DNA from 4 places in the Staphylococcus sp. Ze2 genome. Region 4 is predicted to be linked to each of the others. Evidence: riboswitches for the same ligand, from Rfam matches in the RefSeq annotation. Region 4 holds a riboswitch; each other region holds the start of a gene.

Region 1 (4,369 bases), 1.1 Mb from region 4:
GACTTATAGCTTTCATTAGGGACAACATCGTAAGCAATCACTTCAGCTTCAAAACCTTGTGAAAAGATCTTAGCAACGATTGAACCGATACGACCAGTTCCTATAACAGCAACTTTCAAATCTTTAATAGAGCGTGATAAGATCTCTGGTTGCCATCTAAAGTCATATGAAGCTGTTTTTTGTTGTATATCATTATAGTTTCTAACCAAATTAAGCGCCTGTGACACTGTGTATTCAGCAATAGAATGCGGTGAATAAGATGGCACATTAGAAATAATTAAATCATATTTTTGAGCTAAATCGAAATCATATATATCAAAACCAGCACTTCGTTGAGCAATTTGCTTAATTCCAAATTCATGCAACTTGCGATATACATCTTCACCAAAAGGAATTTGCTGTGATATCGAAACACCATCAAATCCTTTTGCACGATCGACAGTTTCTGATGATAGTAATGCTTCATCTAAATCGACAGTTACACTATGCTTTGTTGACCATGCCTTAATATAAGGTATATCCTCTTCTCTTACTCCAAAAATTTTAATACTTGTCATAAGTTAATCACTCCAATCAGATTTGTTCTATTCATAAAGATGCTTAAGCGCTTGTATCCTTTCTGCAGCCTCTAATAATGATTCATCATCTAATGCTAAAGAAATACGCACATAATCTTTTCCATGTTCTCCAAATGGTATACCTGGCGCAACAAGGATTGACTGTTCTTGTAATAAATAATCAACAAAACTTTCCCCATCAAAGTTTCTCGGCGTACGTAACCATAAGAAAATGCCACCTTTCATTGGTTCAAAAGGTATGTCCGCTTGTTGTAGTTTAGCTTCAAATTCATCTCTACGACGTTTAAATGCTATATTTTGCTCTTCTAGAAAAGCGTCATAATTATTCAAAGCGTATGTTGCTGCGTCTTGCAATGCGCCAAACATACCTGCATGTGTATGTGATTGATATTTTTTTAATGCTTGTATAATATCTTTGTTTCCTACTGCAAAACCCACTCGAAATCCTGACATATTGTAGCCTTTTGATAATGAAAAAATTTCTACTGCTAAGTCTTTTGCTCCTTCTGCTTGCAATATGCTAGGATTTTTAGCATCGAAACCAAAAGCACTATATGCAAAATCATGAACGATTTTTGTCTTTGTTCCCTTAAAACGCTCAATCGCTTCCTCAAATACTGATTTTGTAGCAACTGAACCTGTCGGATTATTTGGATAAGTCAAATAAACTAAACGAGTATTGAGTAATATTTCTTTGCTTATTTTGTCCCACTGAGGCAAATAATAAGGAGGTTCTAAAACGAGTGGTTGTGGTCGGGCATCAGCAAGTAATACCCCAGCTTTATAATCCGTATATCCAGGATCTGGTAACAACACATTTTCCCCTGGATTCACGATGCATGTTGGTAAACCTACAAGACCATTTTTAGTACCATATAAAATACATACCTCATCTTCTTTATCTAATTCAACTTGAAATTGTCTTTGATAAAAATCTACTATTGCTTGTTTAAATGAGTCTTTACCATGGAAAGCAACATACTTTTGATTGTCGGGCTGACGTAGCGCATCAGCAAAACAGTCAATAATTCCTTTGGGCGTTTCACCATCAGGAATACCTACAGCCATATTAATTAAAGGTAATGGACCATGTTCTACTTTCTGGCCCATTGTTCTTGCAAAATAACTATCTGGTATCTGTGCCAATCTATCTGAAATTGTCATAAAAATCCTCCTATTAAAAAAACTATATGCCGACTTGTGTGGCATATAGTTACACATGTCACCTATCTTTCAAGCATTATTGCTTGTTGGAAGTAGCACAGTACTTTTATAACAAAGTCTGTTGCTGAAGCTTCATCAGGCCAAATCCCTCAGCTTCTCTGGATAAGTTTATTAAATTACCATTAATTTTATCAGAATATTCAAACATGTCAACATAAATAAAGAGCGACTCAATTGAGTCGCTCTCAGCCTTAATATTTATTAATTAGTTCCAACCAACCCATGCGCTAGAACCTTGAGATTGGTAAACTTCTACTGCTGTGTCAATTTGATCTTGAACTGACATACCTGCATGTTCACCATGACCTAATAATTGGAAGTAACCATATGCACCTGATGACGCATTAACCGCACTTCCATTACCGCCACTTTCACGTTGGATAACACCTTTCCATTGTGACGCTGATACACCAGTACGTTCTGCCATTTGGTTAGCAATGGCATCAATGCTTGATGTATTTGTAGTTGTTGTTTTAGAAGTAGTGCTTGTTTGAGCAGTTTTAACACTTGTATTAGAAGAAGCTTTAGGCGCTTCAACTGCTGCTACTGGAGTATTGCTTGATTGTTTTTGAGCACTTACTTCACTAGCTGAAGTTTCGTTAGTGTTTGTAGTTGCTTGAGTAGTTACGTCTTGTACTGAGTTAGAAGTTGCACTTTGAGCACCTGCAGCTGTGTAATTCCATGACCAAGATTGACCATTTGAAGTGAATGTATATTCATTTCCACCTAAAACGAAGTTATAGTTATACGCGCCAGCGTGTAATGGTTTTTGGTTTAATTCTTCAGGATTGTTTTGAGCTAAATCAGCTAAATGCGCTTTGTCGATATTTTCTTCTGAAGCGTGAGCTTGATTGTGGTCTGCTGTTGTTGCGTATCCTGTTACACCTAATGCTACTGCTAATGATGATGCTAAAATTGTTTTCTTCATAATTAAAAAATCCTCCAATTAAAATCTTTTTAAGTAAAATTATATTTTCGTTAAATTATTTATCGTATGTGCTGTAATCGATTAATTTTTATGTTTTATTTTTTCGCCACAAATAATATAACACATATTTCGCCTTTTTATATTACACTTCAATAACAAAACGTTACAAAAGAAACTATACTTTGTAACATTGAAACATCGCTGTTTTGTTTTGTAATGCATAATTCTCACATCATTTTCAAATTATATTGTGTATATTGCTGTTATATTAAGCTTCATAACTTTATCATCGAATAATCTTACGTAGTCTGAATTATTACAGCAAATCTTTTTGTTACACAACTGTAAAATAATAAAAGGACAAAAAATTTATACTTTGGAGTAAAACTTGCAAATTTTTTTGTCTGAAATTTAAAAAGACCACTGTTTTGTGGCCTTTTTAATATATTTTCTTCTTTTGTCCATCATTCAAAACATTACATTATATTACAGAAATAACGATACATTTTAAACATTATTTATAATTTTACGCCAAGAATTTGAAGATTTCTCTATCATATAGCTTTAATGTTTTCATATAAAACGTATTTATCAAATATCCCATTACGAACGGAACTACAAAAAATGCAATAAATACATACATTAAGTTTAATAATATTGAATGTTCCATAAATCTAAATGCACTAATTGGCCCAACAAGCCCAATGATTCCAAAACCTGCTGATTCTTTTGTTCCACCAATTCCTATGAGCGCACCAACAAAGCCAGTGATTAGTGCATTAGAGAAAATTGGTAATAGAATAATAGGATGCCTTACCATATTAGGTATCATCATTTTCACACCACCTAAAAAGATTGTTAAAGGCACACCAGCTCTATTTATTTTTAACGTACCTGCAACTAATGCACCTTCACATGCCACAATCCCCAGTGAAGCAGACCCAGCAGCTAAACCGCTAATACCTATAGCTAATGCAGTTGCTACAGTTGATATAGGTGAAATAATTATAAAACTAAATACTAATGCAATAAGCATAGACATCAATACTGGTTGTAATTCTGTAAATGTATTGACTAAATTGCCAATACCAGTTGTAATCATTTGGACATATGGCAATATAAGTACACCTATAAAACTCGCTATCACACCGACAATGGTCGGCAGAATAATTAACGTTAAACTACCAAATCTTTCACCAACGACTAATATTAAAAACACAGCAATTGCTGCAGTGATCATTGTGTTAATAAGATCTCCAACACCTACAAGCATCCAAGCACCATCTTTAAATTGCGCTGCGCCACTCCCAACAAAAGCAGAACTCGCGACGACAGCCGTTGCTAAAGGTGATAAATTGAACCGCATTGCTATTAGTGCACCAACTAATAATGGTACAGTAAATTGAATACTTTCTACTACTTGTAATAATGTTTGAAAAACCTGGTACTTAGGAGCGAAAAGTTTGAATAATTCTCCTAAAATAGCGTTAGGTATTAACCCTGCTACTATGGCAATCGCTACACCAGATAGTACATTATATAAAAATTGTTTTGGACTTACTTTAATCATAGAAGTTCCCCCTAAGCTGAAATAAATACTAATATATCATATTTCCTTAATTTTCAGAATATTGTTTCT
Region 2 (4,369 bases), 740 kb from region 4:
CTATATTGTTTAATATATCTTGATTTAAATAAGCAACGAATTGATCAGAGCTATAGCGTTTAAAATAAATATTATGCTCGCTAGCCCATCTACTAATCACACGTGTAACCATTGAGTTAATCTCTGATTTTTGTGTGTCGTTCATATTTTGCGTAATCTCGTCATAATTATCTAAGAACAATGTAGCAATAATCGGCTTAGAATCTTCATATAATTTATTTATTTGTACTTCTTCAGTAATGTCAAAGAAATACAATACATGTTCTTTTTCAGAATAACGTACGCGGTAATGGTACTCATTTTCAGAAATCTCAACTTCTTGTGTTTTTTCTAACTGTTTTAAGATATTAGGATATACTTCATTAACTGGATCGGAAATTACATTACGCGTTAAGCGTTCCGACATAAATTTGTTCATCCACTCTATGTTCTCATTTTCATCTAAGATAATCATACCGATTGGCAAATTTTTAATTGCGATATTATTGCCTGCCGAAATATGGCCACTTAGATTATCAACATAGCTATCTAGTTTCTGTAAAGCTCGTCTTACCATTATTGCTGTCCCTACAATAATAATCACTAATACAACTGTCGCTATGCCTGCAATGAGTTGGTTAAAAATAAACCAAACTACTACAAGTGCAATTGCTGTGAGCGCCATAATAATAAATGGTAAAACTAACGCTTTTTTAGTGGATTGACGGTTCATTCTTCCACCTCAAATCATTTTTTAATGATACTTTTTAAGTTAATACACAAATCTATAACACCCAGGAGACTTACAATATGTGTTAATGGCATTAAAGCTGTCCCTATCACCATTAGTAACACAGAAAGTGCGGTTGGCATTGATTTTGCCTTTCCGAAAAAGTGAATAACACTTAACCCCTGAATATACATACATAATGATAACACAATTTCAAAGTTTAAAACGATACTTTGGAAAGTCCCTGGTTGGCTCGCAAACATAACACAAATCAAGACAATAATATACATCCATAATAGTGAACGCTTCATTTGCCAAGCATATAATGGTTTAAATATTGGTGTAGCGATTTTGAACTTACGTAAAATTGGAAAAGTAATAATTAAATTGATTAAAATAAGTAGAAATACTGTGATAATGACATAACTTGGTAACTGAACTGACATTTGGCGGAAGCCTTCTTCAAGCATTTGCTTATATTCTGCACTTCCCGCAATTCCAGAAACAACGTTATGCATGTAATCTTTCACTGGTTTCATCAAAACTGTAGAACTTGGTATTTTATCAAACGTTTGTAGTCCCATAAACGCAATTAACGAGAACATACTAATATATGTAGTTGTGATATAAAGTATGCGTTCTTTAGATGTACGTTCTTTTAATAATTGGCCGATAACAAAACTCACTAAGAGTATGATGACCATGGTGCTCAACACAAATATATTACCTAATAATGTTGTTAATACCACTGTAATGACTGCTGTTAAACCAAATGATTCAATAGACTTATGCCATAAGATAATGCCTGGAATTGTTGCAAAGATACCTAACACCAGGCCTAACGGAGGTAATATATGTAAAGCTAAAGCCACTACGATTAGAGTTAGTATACTAAGCACAGTTACTTTAGGATATATTTTTGAAAACAAATTCGCCACTCCCATACTATTTTTGACTATAACTATTATTTTAACCTCTTTAAAACTTTTATACAATTATTGGCAATCCAAATACAGAAGTTAACGATATACTATAATTTCCTATTTATAAACGTATAAATGATTGAATTAATCAGCACTTCACAATATTCCCTTTCTAACGCTACTACTTTAGCGTCACTTTACGTCATCACATCTTCAATGATTGTATAAAAAAAGATGTACTATACGTCAGTCTCCCCTATCGAAAGTAGTCGTATAGTTACATCCTAAAAACGCATATAATAGCGTTGTTAAATCATTTTCTTTTAATTTTATATACTTTTAAGAAGTGATATAAATTAGGAGCCCAATCATTAAAATTCAGTAAAAAACCGTCATGACCTACGTTATCTGGAACAAAGAAATGTTTGTGATATTTAAAACGATTTCCCACGGCACAAACTAAATCATCTGGATATAACAAATCATCTGTGAAGCCCATCGTCATTACTTTAGTGTCCAGGTTACTAAATACTTCATCTACATCATTACGTCCTCTATCTACATCATGACTATCTAAGACGTCTAGGAGTGTTAAATAGCATAAAGAATCAAAATGATTCATAAATTTATTACCTTGATGTTTTTGATAAGTCACCACTTGATTTGGGGAGAAGCGTTTATCATAACTTTTAGACGAACGGTATGTTAAAAACCCTAACTGTCTTGCAATGCTCATGCCCTCTTTATTGTCTAAATGAATCGCCTGTCTTGCTATTTCATTAAACGCACGACTGTAGGACGACGTTTTATCTGTAGCTGCGAGAATCACTGCTTTTTCAACATTAAATTTACGATTATATAATAATTCTATTGCTTGCATGCCGCCTAACGAACCACCGATTAATATATTAATCCTTTCGAAACCTAATGTTTCAATACCTAATTCTATGGCACGCACAATATCTCTTAACGTTAGTGACTTAGGAAAGTTTGCATCTGTTAATGCAGAACTTGAACCATAAGGACTTCCAATAACATTAAATGTCAAAAATTGATAATCATTTACAGGCATATAACCGCCGTCAATAATTCCTCTCCACCATCCAGGGTTTTCATTTGTACCATACGTTAAGTGATTACCTGTTAGAGCATGACAAACCACTACAAGTGGTTGGCCTTTTAACCCTACATGTTCATAACGTAACTTTAAGTTTGAGATGAATTCACCTGACTCTGTTGTGAATGGCCCTAGTTCTAATGTATCAACCGTATAATTCGTCATGTTTTACCTCCTACTTAGTAAAAAAACTCCTCACTCATAAAATAAGTAAGAAGTTAAAAGTACTTATCATTCGAGTGTATCGATGGTATTAGCACCGTACTTTATAAGCCGGTTGCTGAAGCGTCCACGGGCCAAGTCCCTCAGCTTCTCGAAATAAGATTTGATTTTAATTGTATTAAAGATAAACTCATAAATTGAGATAAAATTAAAATGATAATATAATCTGAAATATCTTAATTTTCTAATTATTTATAGTTTAACGGATAATATAACTTACTTCAATAGGATTGTCTAAAATACCCAACGTAACACCGCCATAATAATAATGCCACTAATTATAGTAATTGTTAAACTACGTGATATCACAGCAATGACAATAGTCGGGAGCATCGTAATTAGAAATGGCACGTTGATGGTATAACCCATCACTCCTTCTTGTTGCTCTATTAATCCATCGATAATTAGAGCAGTAAATAATGTAATCGGTATAAATGAAAGCCATTTAATCACACGTTCAGATAACTTTATTTTAGTTATCAAAATAAATGGAATAATGCGTGTTAGCCACGTTACCACGCCACATAGCACGATGATTGTTAGCATATGTATCGTCGTTGTCATCGTTCCATCACCACCCCAATCAGTGCTGCAATAGTTGAAGCTAATATGATAGCTAAATATGAAGGCATAAACAAACTTAAACTAAGCATCATTACAATTACACATATAATCAATACAAAATAAGTATTGATCTTTGAACGTCTAAGCGATTCAAATTGCGAGACAGCTAAGAATATAAACATAGCAGTAATCGCAAAATCTAATCCCAATGCTTCTGGTTGATGTATGTATTTACCAAAGACTGCACCAATAATACATGCAAATGTCCAAAAAACATATGCTGTTATATTTAGTCCGTGCAACCAACGATCATTAATCTTTTTACCTTTCAAATGTGGCGTAATGGCTACACCAAATGTTTCATCAGTTACTAATGTAGAAAGACCAATTCTATTTAATAAACTGTAATTTTTATAACTTGGAGCAAGCGTCATACTTAATAAAAACATCCTTGAATTCACAATAAATGTCGTCAATATAATTGCAGATATGGGCGTGCCTGAAATAACAAGTGCACAAATAATAAACTGTGCCGCACCCGCATACACTAGCAAGCAAAGTAAAATAATTTCCAACATACTAAAGCCTGAAGCTACTGCAACAATTCCAAAAGACAGACCAACACCAGCATAACCTAACAAAGTAGGAATACACTCTTTTACACCTTGTTTAAAAGTTACGTGTGCCTCATTTCCCATTTCCCCACCCTCTCATCTCAAAAGCTAAAAACAGTAAATTCATTCTAATACAACAATAGAAAGACAATCAATGTTTTTAGACAACGGTTTGTGTGACGTTAGACTTACGGTAGTCTTGTATTATTGTTACAACAGC
Region 3 (4,369 bases), 1.4 Mb from region 4:
TCTAATAGTGAATATGACCTGCATCATCCTAAATATGATCCAGACGAACGTATATTAGAAAAAGTACCAGAGTATTTCGTAAGTTTTGTACAAAAACTTTTAAATGAGCAATATCAATAGAATCTTCGAATGATGTATTAAACATTGAAAAATCAGGGTAATGCATAAACATATTGATTAAATAAGGAGTGTTTGCATATGCCAGGTCAAGATCCTAGAACAAAATTTTCAAGTGAAGATTTCCCAAAACAAGAGCAAGACGTTCCAGGTTTACAAAATAAATTAGACCCTAAGCCTGATTGTGGTGAAACAACTTATATCGGTTACGGACGTTTGAAAGATTACAAAATGTTAGTGACTGGTGGAGATTCTGCTATCGGTAGAGCCGCTGCAATTGCGTATGCTAAGGAAGGTGCAGATGTGGCGATTAATTACTTACCAGCTGAGCAAGCGGACGCTGAAGAAGTACAACAAGTGATTGAATCAGCAGGACGTAAAGCTGTATTAATCCCAGGTGATATACGTGATGAGCAATTTAACTACGATTTAGTTGAAACAGCTTATAACAAACTTGGTGGTTTAGATAATGTAACGATTGTAGCAGGACATCAGCAATATAGAAATAATATTAAAGGCTTTGATACGGAATCATTTACTGAGACATTCGAAACAAATGTTTATCCTATTTTCTGGTCAGTTCAAAAAGCAATTGATTATTTAAAACCAGGTGCAACGATTACACTGACTTCATCCGTGCAAGGTTATAACCCAAGCCCAATCTTGCATGATTATGCTGCTTCCAAAGCGGCTATTATTTCACTTACCAAGAGCTTATCTGAAGAATTAGGTAGTAAAGGAATCCGAGTGAACTGTGTAGCACCAGGACCATTCTGGTCACCACTCCAAATTTCTGGTGGACAGCCTCAATCTAAGATTCCAACTTTTGGCCAAAAAGAAGTGTTAGGTAGAGCAGGTCAACCGGTTGAACTTTCAGGTGTGTATGTACATTTAGCAGCTGAGGAATCAAGTTATACTACAGGACAAGTTTATGGCGTGACAGGTGGTACTCAATTAGATTAGAATTGATGAAGTAACGATACAGTAATTTGAAAATTAGTGTTATAATGTTTCGGCGATACTAAGTATAAGGAGGAAAGGATAGTTTAATATCCTACCTCCTTATTTTTGAAAGGAAAGGTAATCATTTATGAAAAAATTTAAAGCAGACGCTTTAACAAAAAAACAAAATTATAAATTATTAAGTGGAAGTGTGATACCTAGACCCATCGCATTTGTTACTTCTCAAGATAAAGATGGGCATTTAAATGCAGCGCCGTTTAGCTTTTTTAATGTTGTTAATAGTGCACCTCCAATGATTATGATTTCTACAGGGCGTTCTGAAGGAAAGCGAAAAGACACTTCTTTAAATATTGAGGAAACGGAAGCGTTTGTAGTACATATTACAGATGAAGCTACAGTCGAACAAATCAACAATACTGCAGCACCGTTGTCCCGTAACCAAAATGAATTAGAAAGAACAAGTTTGAAATGTGTTGACTCTGAATTAATTTCAGTACCTGGTATCGAACAAGCTAAAATTCGAATGGAATGTAAGTTAGATAGAATTATTCCACTAGGTGATCCACAAGAAGGGTCCGATTTAATTATAGGCGAAGTAGTCATGTTTCATATTGATGAATCAGTTTATTTTGAAGATAGTAAAATAGATGCTGATGCGCTTAGTGCGGTAGCTCGTTTAGCTGGTAATGATTACGCTTCTTTAGGTAATAAGTTCACTATCGAACGTCCGATGAAGTAAATATAAAGCAATTAAATGAATTGTATAAGCTATATAAAAATAGTAGATGTTGAAGGGATTAGACAATGAAAGCATTAATAAAAATTGTTTTCTGTTTAATCCCTATTTGACGAATTACAATTAATACTGTACTGTAATAAAATAAAATAAAATAATAACTTATCAAGAGAAGTTTAGGGACTGGCCCGGTGATACTTCGGCAACATGATAATGCGTGTGCCAAATCCAGTAGCATAATTTATGCTAGAAGATAAGAATGAATCGCAGTTTACTCTTTCTTCTTAATTTAGAAAGAGTTTTTTTATTTTTAAGGCTTAAAAATAACAGAAGGTTGGATTCTGTTCTAATATTTAGGAAAGTTGGTTATGTATGGAGGAAACGAAAAAAGGTAACGCTTGGGCTTTGATACCTTTAATCATATTTGTTGGTATGTTTTTAGGTGTTGGTATAAGTACAGGTGACTTTACAACAATGCCACTCAATGTAGCTATATTAGTTGCTTCTATTGTTGGCTTAGTGTTAAACAGAAAAGAATCATTTCATAAAAAAGTTGAAGTTTTTACAAAAGGTGCAGGACATTCCAATATTATTTTAATGATGCTAATTTTCTTATTAGCAGGTGCCTTTTCTCAAACGACAGAAGATATGGGTGGCGTGCAGTCGACGGTTAATTTAGGGTTATCATTAATACCAGAAAATTTAATTATCGTTGGACTATTTATAATATGTATGTTTGTATCATTATCAATGGGGACGTCTGTTGGGACGGTAGCTGCTATAGCGCCAGTTGGTTTTGGTTTAAGTCAGGCTACAGATGTTTCAGCGGCAATCACAATGGCTACTGTTGTTGGTGGAGCTATGTTTGGCGATAACTTATCGATGATTTCTGATACTACTATAGCTGCAGTACGTACTCAGAAAACGAAAATGAGTGATAAATTTAAGGTGAACATAAAGATTGTTTTGCCTGGTGCGATATTTACTATTATTGTGCTTTGGTTTTTAACAAATGGTGCACATATAGATGTAAATAAAAGTTATGATTATGATCTTGTTAAAGTAATTCCGTACTTATTTGTGCTTATCTTAGCATTAATAGGTATAAATGTAGTTATTGTATTAATCGGAGGTATTGTACTTTCTGCAATAATCGGTTTAATCTATGGTTCATTTGGATGGACAGGTTTATTAAATTCTATATCAAAAGGTATAATCGGTATGGAAGATATAGCGATTATTGCATTGCTCATTGGTGGTTTAGTTGCGCTGATTCAACATAATGGTGGTATTACTTGGTTATTAAATTTTGTGCGCAGTAAAGTGAAATCTAAACGTGGTGCAGAACTAGGTATTGCTGGATTAGTCAGTGTTGCAGATATATCAACAGCAAATAATACTATTTCTATATTAATGGCAGGGCCGTTAGCAAAAGATATTTCAGAAGAATATGATGTAGATCCACGTAAATCGGCTAGTATTTTAGATATGTTCGCAAGTTGTTTTCAAGGGATGTTGCCATATAGCCCTCAATTGATTGCTGCTGCAGGTGTGGCGTCTATATCTCCATTTGAATTAGTTCCTTACGCAATCTATCCGATGATACTAGGTGTTTGCGGACTTATAGCGATTTTCTTCAGATTACCTAGGTTAGATAAAAAGTAATTAAGATATATTAAAACATTAAGATCAAATTGCGAATTGATTTTTAAGCTCTAATTAGAGTGTTGAAATTACATGCTAATAAATATGAGGTAGAAGGTATTTGGAAATTGTTGTTGTTCATTGTGTTATTTAATACTAAGTAATTATAATAGAGATTAAATGAGTCCGGGATATAAAGGTTTCCCGGGCTCATTCGCTATTTTAAATAAACAGTATGTTAATAGAATATGCTAAGATAAATATAAAGTTTATTTAGTAAAATATTCAATATAAATGAAAGTTTTGACGTTTACTGACTAATAGCGATAAAATAAGGTTGTTAAAGCTTTATAAATATGAAAGAACATCACTATATTTACTTTATAATTGTTTAGAAGTATAGTGTAATGCGTTAGAATAGTAATAAGAGTGAAAGTAGGTGAACAATCGATCGTGGGTAAATACAATGTAGAAAATGAAAATGTTGAAATTCGTCTTGAAAGATTATTTAAGGTAGAACCTGAATTATTATACCAAGCTTGGACAGACCAACGTTTTCTTAAACAATGGTTTATGACAACTGAAAGAACAAATAAAACTATTGAAGTAACTGCTGAACAAAATGGAAAGTATAAAATTGTTGATGTTCGTAAGGGTAAGGAGAATATAGTGCAAGGTACATTCGCTTCATTAACACCTTATGAATATATCGTCATGACAATTGGTATGCCCGAATTAAGTGATTCAGAAGATACGATAGAAGTTGAAATATTCGAGAGAGAGCCAGGCATTACGCAAATGATTTTCAATTATAATGCTTTTGTACCAAGAGAAAGAAGATTAACATCTTTAGAATATAAACAGAAGAAGAAAGAATATCATGATTCGACGGCACATGGATTTGAAATG
Region 4 (4,369 bases):
TTTTGGAAATAGAGCAATCTCTGTAAGTGAATTATAAGTAATGTATGTAAACGCTTCATTTATTGTTATGAAAACATTATAATAGTATTAACATGTTAATAAATAGTTGATTGTATGGTATGCATATGGCATCATTAATATGTAAAATCATTTAGGAGGGGATTCTCGTGGCAGTACCGAGTGAATTAAAATATTCTAAAGAACATGAATGGGTAAAAGTTGAAGGTAATACAGTAACAATTGGTATCACTGAATACGCTCAAGGTGAACTTGGCGATATCGTATTTGTTGAATTACCAGAAGTAGATGACGAAATTAATGAAGGCGACACTTTTGGTAGTGTTGAATCCGTAAAAACTGTTTCAGAACTATATGCACCTGTATCAGGTAAAGTAGTTGAATCTAATGATGAGTTAGAAGATAGCCCAGAATTCGTAAATGAATCACCTTACGAAAAAGCTTGGATGGTTAAAGTTGAACTAAGTGACGAAAGTCAAATAGATGAATTATTAACTGCAGAGCAATATTCAGAAATGATTGGCGAATAATATAACACTGAACTCCATGATATAACTATCTTGGAGTTTTTTCATACCATTGAGGATTATTGAAGATTTATCAATTTTATAAGTCTAACAAGTTCACCTCAACTTAAAATAATGATAAATTATGTTTGTAATAATAAGAAATATTTTAACTATGTAAATTATGTTTATTGTCACTACGGATTGTGAAGAACTAAGTAGAAAAGATTTACTATCAACATTTAGAGGGTGGATGTCATGACGATACTGAACCAAGTAATTGTTGTCGAAGGAAAGTCAGACAAGAAGCGTGTCAAACAAGTGATTGATCAGCCAATAGAAATTATTTGCACGAATGGAACGATGGGTGTAGATAAATTAGACGAAATGATTGATACTTTATATGACAAACAAGTGTATATTCTTGTTGATTCGGATGATGAAGGTGAAAGAATACGAAAATGGTTCAAACGCTATTTAAGTGAAAGTAGACATATAAGAGTAGATAAACAATATTGCGAAGTCGCTCGTTGTCCTAAACCATATTTATCTAGAGTATTGGAAAAACATGGTTTTATAGTTAAGGATGAAGAAAAGGTGGCGAAAGCAAGATTGGATTATATAGCTGAGAGGGTAAGTTTATTAACATGAATGTAACAAGTGAACAACGCGTTGACGTCAATAAATATATAAATGAAGATAAGTATCTTATCTTTGGTTATACACCAACATGTGGGACATGTAAGGTTTCTGAACGTATGCTAGATATTGCTAATGATATTTTGCAATTACCTATAATAAAAATGGACTTAAACTTTCATCCTGATTTTAGTCAAATGTATGAAATTCAATCTGTACCAGTTTTATTAGTAATGTCAAAAGGTGAAGAGCAAAAAAGGATTTATGCATTTCAATCGGTGCCTTATTTGTTAGAAAATTTAAAATAGTTATTGACGAAATATTAGTACGATGGTAGGATTAAAAATAATTAAATAATGAAACTCTTATCACGAGAGGTGGAGGGATGTGCCCTACGAAGCCCGGCAACCGTCTTTAATAGAAATGGTGCCAATTCACATAAAGTTTTAAAACTTTAGAAGATGAGAGAAGCGATTTTGCTTTCTCTATACTTCGGTGAACATAGAGAAAGCATTTTTTTAATTGAAGGATTAGCAACACAAGGAGGAAACAGAATGATTGAGTTAAATCAAATAGTCAAAAAGTACAAAACGAAAAAACAGGACGTACTGGCTGTAGATCATGTTGATTTAAGTATTCAATCAGGCTCGATTTTTGGAGTAGTTGGTTTTTCAGGTGCGGGGAAAAGTACTTTAATTAGACTTTTAAATAATCTCGAACAACCAACTTCAGGAGACGTCATTATCGATGGAGATACAATTGGTAAGCTATCAAAATCACAGTTAAGAAAAAAGCGTCAAAAAGTGAGCATGATATTTCAACATTTTAATTTACTATGGTCGCGTACTGTATTAAATAATATTACATTTCCATTGGAAATAGCGGGTGTGCCTCGCCGTGAAGCAAAACAACGGGCAAAAGAATTAGTAGAACTTGTTGGACTGAAAGGTAGAGAAAGTGCGTATCCTTCAGAACTGTCAGGTGGTCAAAAACAACGTGTCGGCATTGCGCGAGCGTTAGCAAACGAACCAACTGTATTGCTTTGTGATGAAGCGACAAGTGCATTAGATCCTCAAACAACAGATGAAATTTTAGAATTATTATTGAAAATTAAAGAAGAAAGAAATTTAACAATTGTAATCATCACACACGAAATGCATGTCATTAGACGCATATGTGACGAAGTAGCTGTTATGGAAAACGGTCGTGTGATTGAACAAGGTCTAGTTTCCACAGTTTTTGAGAATCCACAACATGCGGTTACAAAACGTTTTGTTAAAGATGATTTAAATGATGATTTTGATAAATCTATTAGCGACTTAGTGTCACTTAATGAAGATGATTATGTTGTTCGTTTGAATTTCACAGGGAATAATACCACGCAACCTCTCGTGTCATACATAACGAAAACGCATAACATCGATGTGAATATATTAGAAGCTAATATTAAACATACAAAAGATGGTTCACTTGGTTTCTTAGTAATTCAATTGAGCGATGTAAATTCAGAAAAATTCGAAAAGTTTAAAAATGATTTAGAAGCACAGCATGTGTCAGTGGAGGTGTTAAGACATGGGTAATTCATTGAGTGACATCCTCCGCGAGATGTTTACAATGCCAAACGTCAGTTGGGACGAAGTTTGGTTAGCGACATACGAAACAATTTATATGACAGTTATTTCGACAATTTTTGCCTTTGTACTAGGCTTAATATTAGGTGTTTTACTCTTTTTATCAGCTAAAAGCAAATCACCTATAGCGAGAGTTTTCTATACTGTTGTTTCATTTATAGTTAACTTGTTTAGAGCGATACCATTTATTATTTTAATCTTATTGTTAATTCCGTTTACAAGTTTAGTCTTAGGCACGATTAGTGGTCCAACAGGAGCATTACCAGCTTTAATCATTAGTGCGGCGCCTTTCTATGCCAGACTTGTAGAAATTGCATTTAAAGAGATTGATAAAGGCGTTATTGAAGCAGCTTGGTCAATGGGTGCCACTACTTGGACAGTAGTCAAAAAAGTATTATTACCTGAAGCGATGCCAGCATTAATTTCAGGTATTACTGTCACAGCGATTGCTTTAGTAGGATCTACTGCAGTAGCCGGTGTTATTGGTGCAGGTGGCTTAGGTAACCTAGCTTATTTAACAGGTTTCACCAGAAATCAAAATGACGTTATTTTTGTTTCAACAATTTTAATCCTTATTATTGTGTTCATCATTCAATTTATTGGTGATTGGGCTACTAATAAAATTGATAAGAGATAATCTTAAAAAGGGGGACTTTTTATATGAAAAAATTATTTAGCTTAGCTTCTGTACTTGTATTAGCGCTTGTTTTAGCAGCTTGTGGAAATAGTGGTGGCAGTGAAGATAAAAAAATTACAGTAGGTGCTTCTCCAGCTCCTCATGCTGAAATTTTAGAAAAAGCCAAGCCATTATTAAAAGATAAAGGCTATGATTTGAAGATTAAAACAATTAATGATTATACAACACCGAATAAATTATTAGATAAAGGTGAATTAGACGCAAACTTTTTCCAACATACACCTTACTTAAAAACTGAGAAAAAAGATAAAGGATATAAAGTAGAATCAGCAGGTAATGTTCATTTAGAACCAATGGCTGTTTATTCTAAAAAATATAAGAGTCTAAAAGATTTACCAAAAGGTGCCACTGTTTATGTTTCTAATAATCCAGCTGAAGAAGGCCGTTTCTTAAAATTCTTCCAAGATGCAGGATTAATTAAAATAAAAGATGGTGTGAAGATTGAAGATGCTAAATTTGATGATATCGTAGAAAACAAAAAAGATATCAAATTTAATAATAAACAATCTGCAGAATACTTACCGAAAATTTATCAAAATGAAGATGCTGATGCAGTAATTATCAACTCTAATTTTGCAATCGATCAAAAATTAAGTCCTAAAGATGATTCTATTGTATTAGAGAAAGCGAAAGACAATCCTTACGCTAATTTAATTGCTGTTAAAGAAGGACATAAAGATGATAAAAAAATCAAAGCATTGATGGAAGTATTACAATCTAAAGAAATTAAAGATGAAATCGATAAAAAATATGATGGTGCCGTAGTTCCAGCAAAATAATATCGAAATAGTTATCATCCCCTTTGCCTTAATGGTTAAAGGGGATTTTTGTGTGTTCTTTGTTAAAGACTCTATAAAAATAAAAAAGCACTAGCTATT

Evidence for each region. A riboswitch is a leader RNA that binds a small molecule or an ion and turns the genes downstream of it on or off. The one in region 4 is predicted to bind S-adenosylmethionine.
Region 1: another riboswitch for S-adenosylmethionine. It lies ahead of ACM591_RS02825 (aminotransferase class I/II-fold pyridoxal phosphate-dependent enzyme); the one in region 4 lies ahead of ACM591_RS11055 (methionine ABC transporter ATP-binding protein).
Region 2: another riboswitch for S-adenosylmethionine. It lies ahead of metX (homoserine O-acetyltransferase MetX); the one in region 4 lies ahead of ACM591_RS11055 (methionine ABC transporter ATP-binding protein).
Region 3: another riboswitch for S-adenosylmethionine. It lies ahead of ACM591_RS04230 (Na+/H+ antiporter NhaC family protein); the one in region 4 lies ahead of ACM591_RS11055 (methionine ABC transporter ATP-binding protein).

The regions. Positions count from the first base shown of each region.
Region 1 covers NZ_CP183486.1:673,660-678,028, reverse strand. Annotated here, with positions in the region: gene ACM591_RS02830 (D-lactate dehydrogenase) at 1-557, opposite strand, end outside; gene ACM591_RS02825 (aminotransferase class I/II-fold pyridoxal phosphate-dependent enzyme) at 585-1,742, opposite strand; SAM riboswitch class I at 1,802-1,911, opposite strand; gene ACM591_RS02820 (transglycosylase family protein) at 2,008-2,730, opposite strand; gene ACM591_RS02815 (PTS transporter subunit IIC) at 3,257-4,300, opposite strand.
Region 2 covers NZ_CP183486.1:312,356-316,724, reverse strand. Annotated here, with positions in the region: gene ACM591_RS01275 (DHH family phosphoesterase) at 1-712, opposite strand, end outside; gene ACM591_RS01270 (DUF2232 domain-containing protein) at 727-1,653, opposite strand; gene metX (homoserine O-acetyltransferase MetX) at 1,946-2,914, opposite strand; SAM riboswitch class I at 2,975-3,074, opposite strand; gene ACM591_RS01260 (AzlD domain-containing protein) at 3,206-3,535, opposite strand; gene ACM591_RS01255 (AzlC family ABC transporter permease) at 3,532-4,233, opposite strand.
Region 3 covers NZ_CP183486.1:987,976-992,344, forward strand. Annotated here, with positions in the region: gene ACM591_RS04215 (amidohydrolase) at 1-120, shown strand, start outside; gene ACM591_RS04220 (SDR family oxidoreductase) at 199-1,080, shown strand; gene ACM591_RS04225 (flavin reductase family protein) at 1,208-1,819, shown strand; SAM riboswitch class I at 1,976-2,076, shown strand; gene ACM591_RS04230 (Na+/H+ antiporter NhaC family protein) at 2,189-3,481, shown strand; gene ACM591_RS04235 (SRPBCC family protein) at 3,914-4,369, shown strand, end outside.
Region 4 covers NZ_CP183486.1:2,356,814-2,361,182, reverse strand. Annotated here, with positions in the region: gene gcvH (glycine cleavage system protein GcvH) at 168-548, shown strand; gene ACM591_RS11065 (toprim domain-containing protein) at 783-1,175, shown strand; gene ACM591_RS11060 (thioredoxin family protein) at 1,172-1,471, shown strand; SAM riboswitch class I at 1,526-1,631, shown strand; gene ACM591_RS11055 (methionine ABC transporter ATP-binding protein) at 1,718-2,743, shown strand; gene ACM591_RS11050 (methionine ABC transporter permease) at 2,736-3,431, shown strand; gene ACM591_RS11045 (MetQ/NlpA family ABC transporter substrate-binding protein) at 3,455-4,270, shown strand.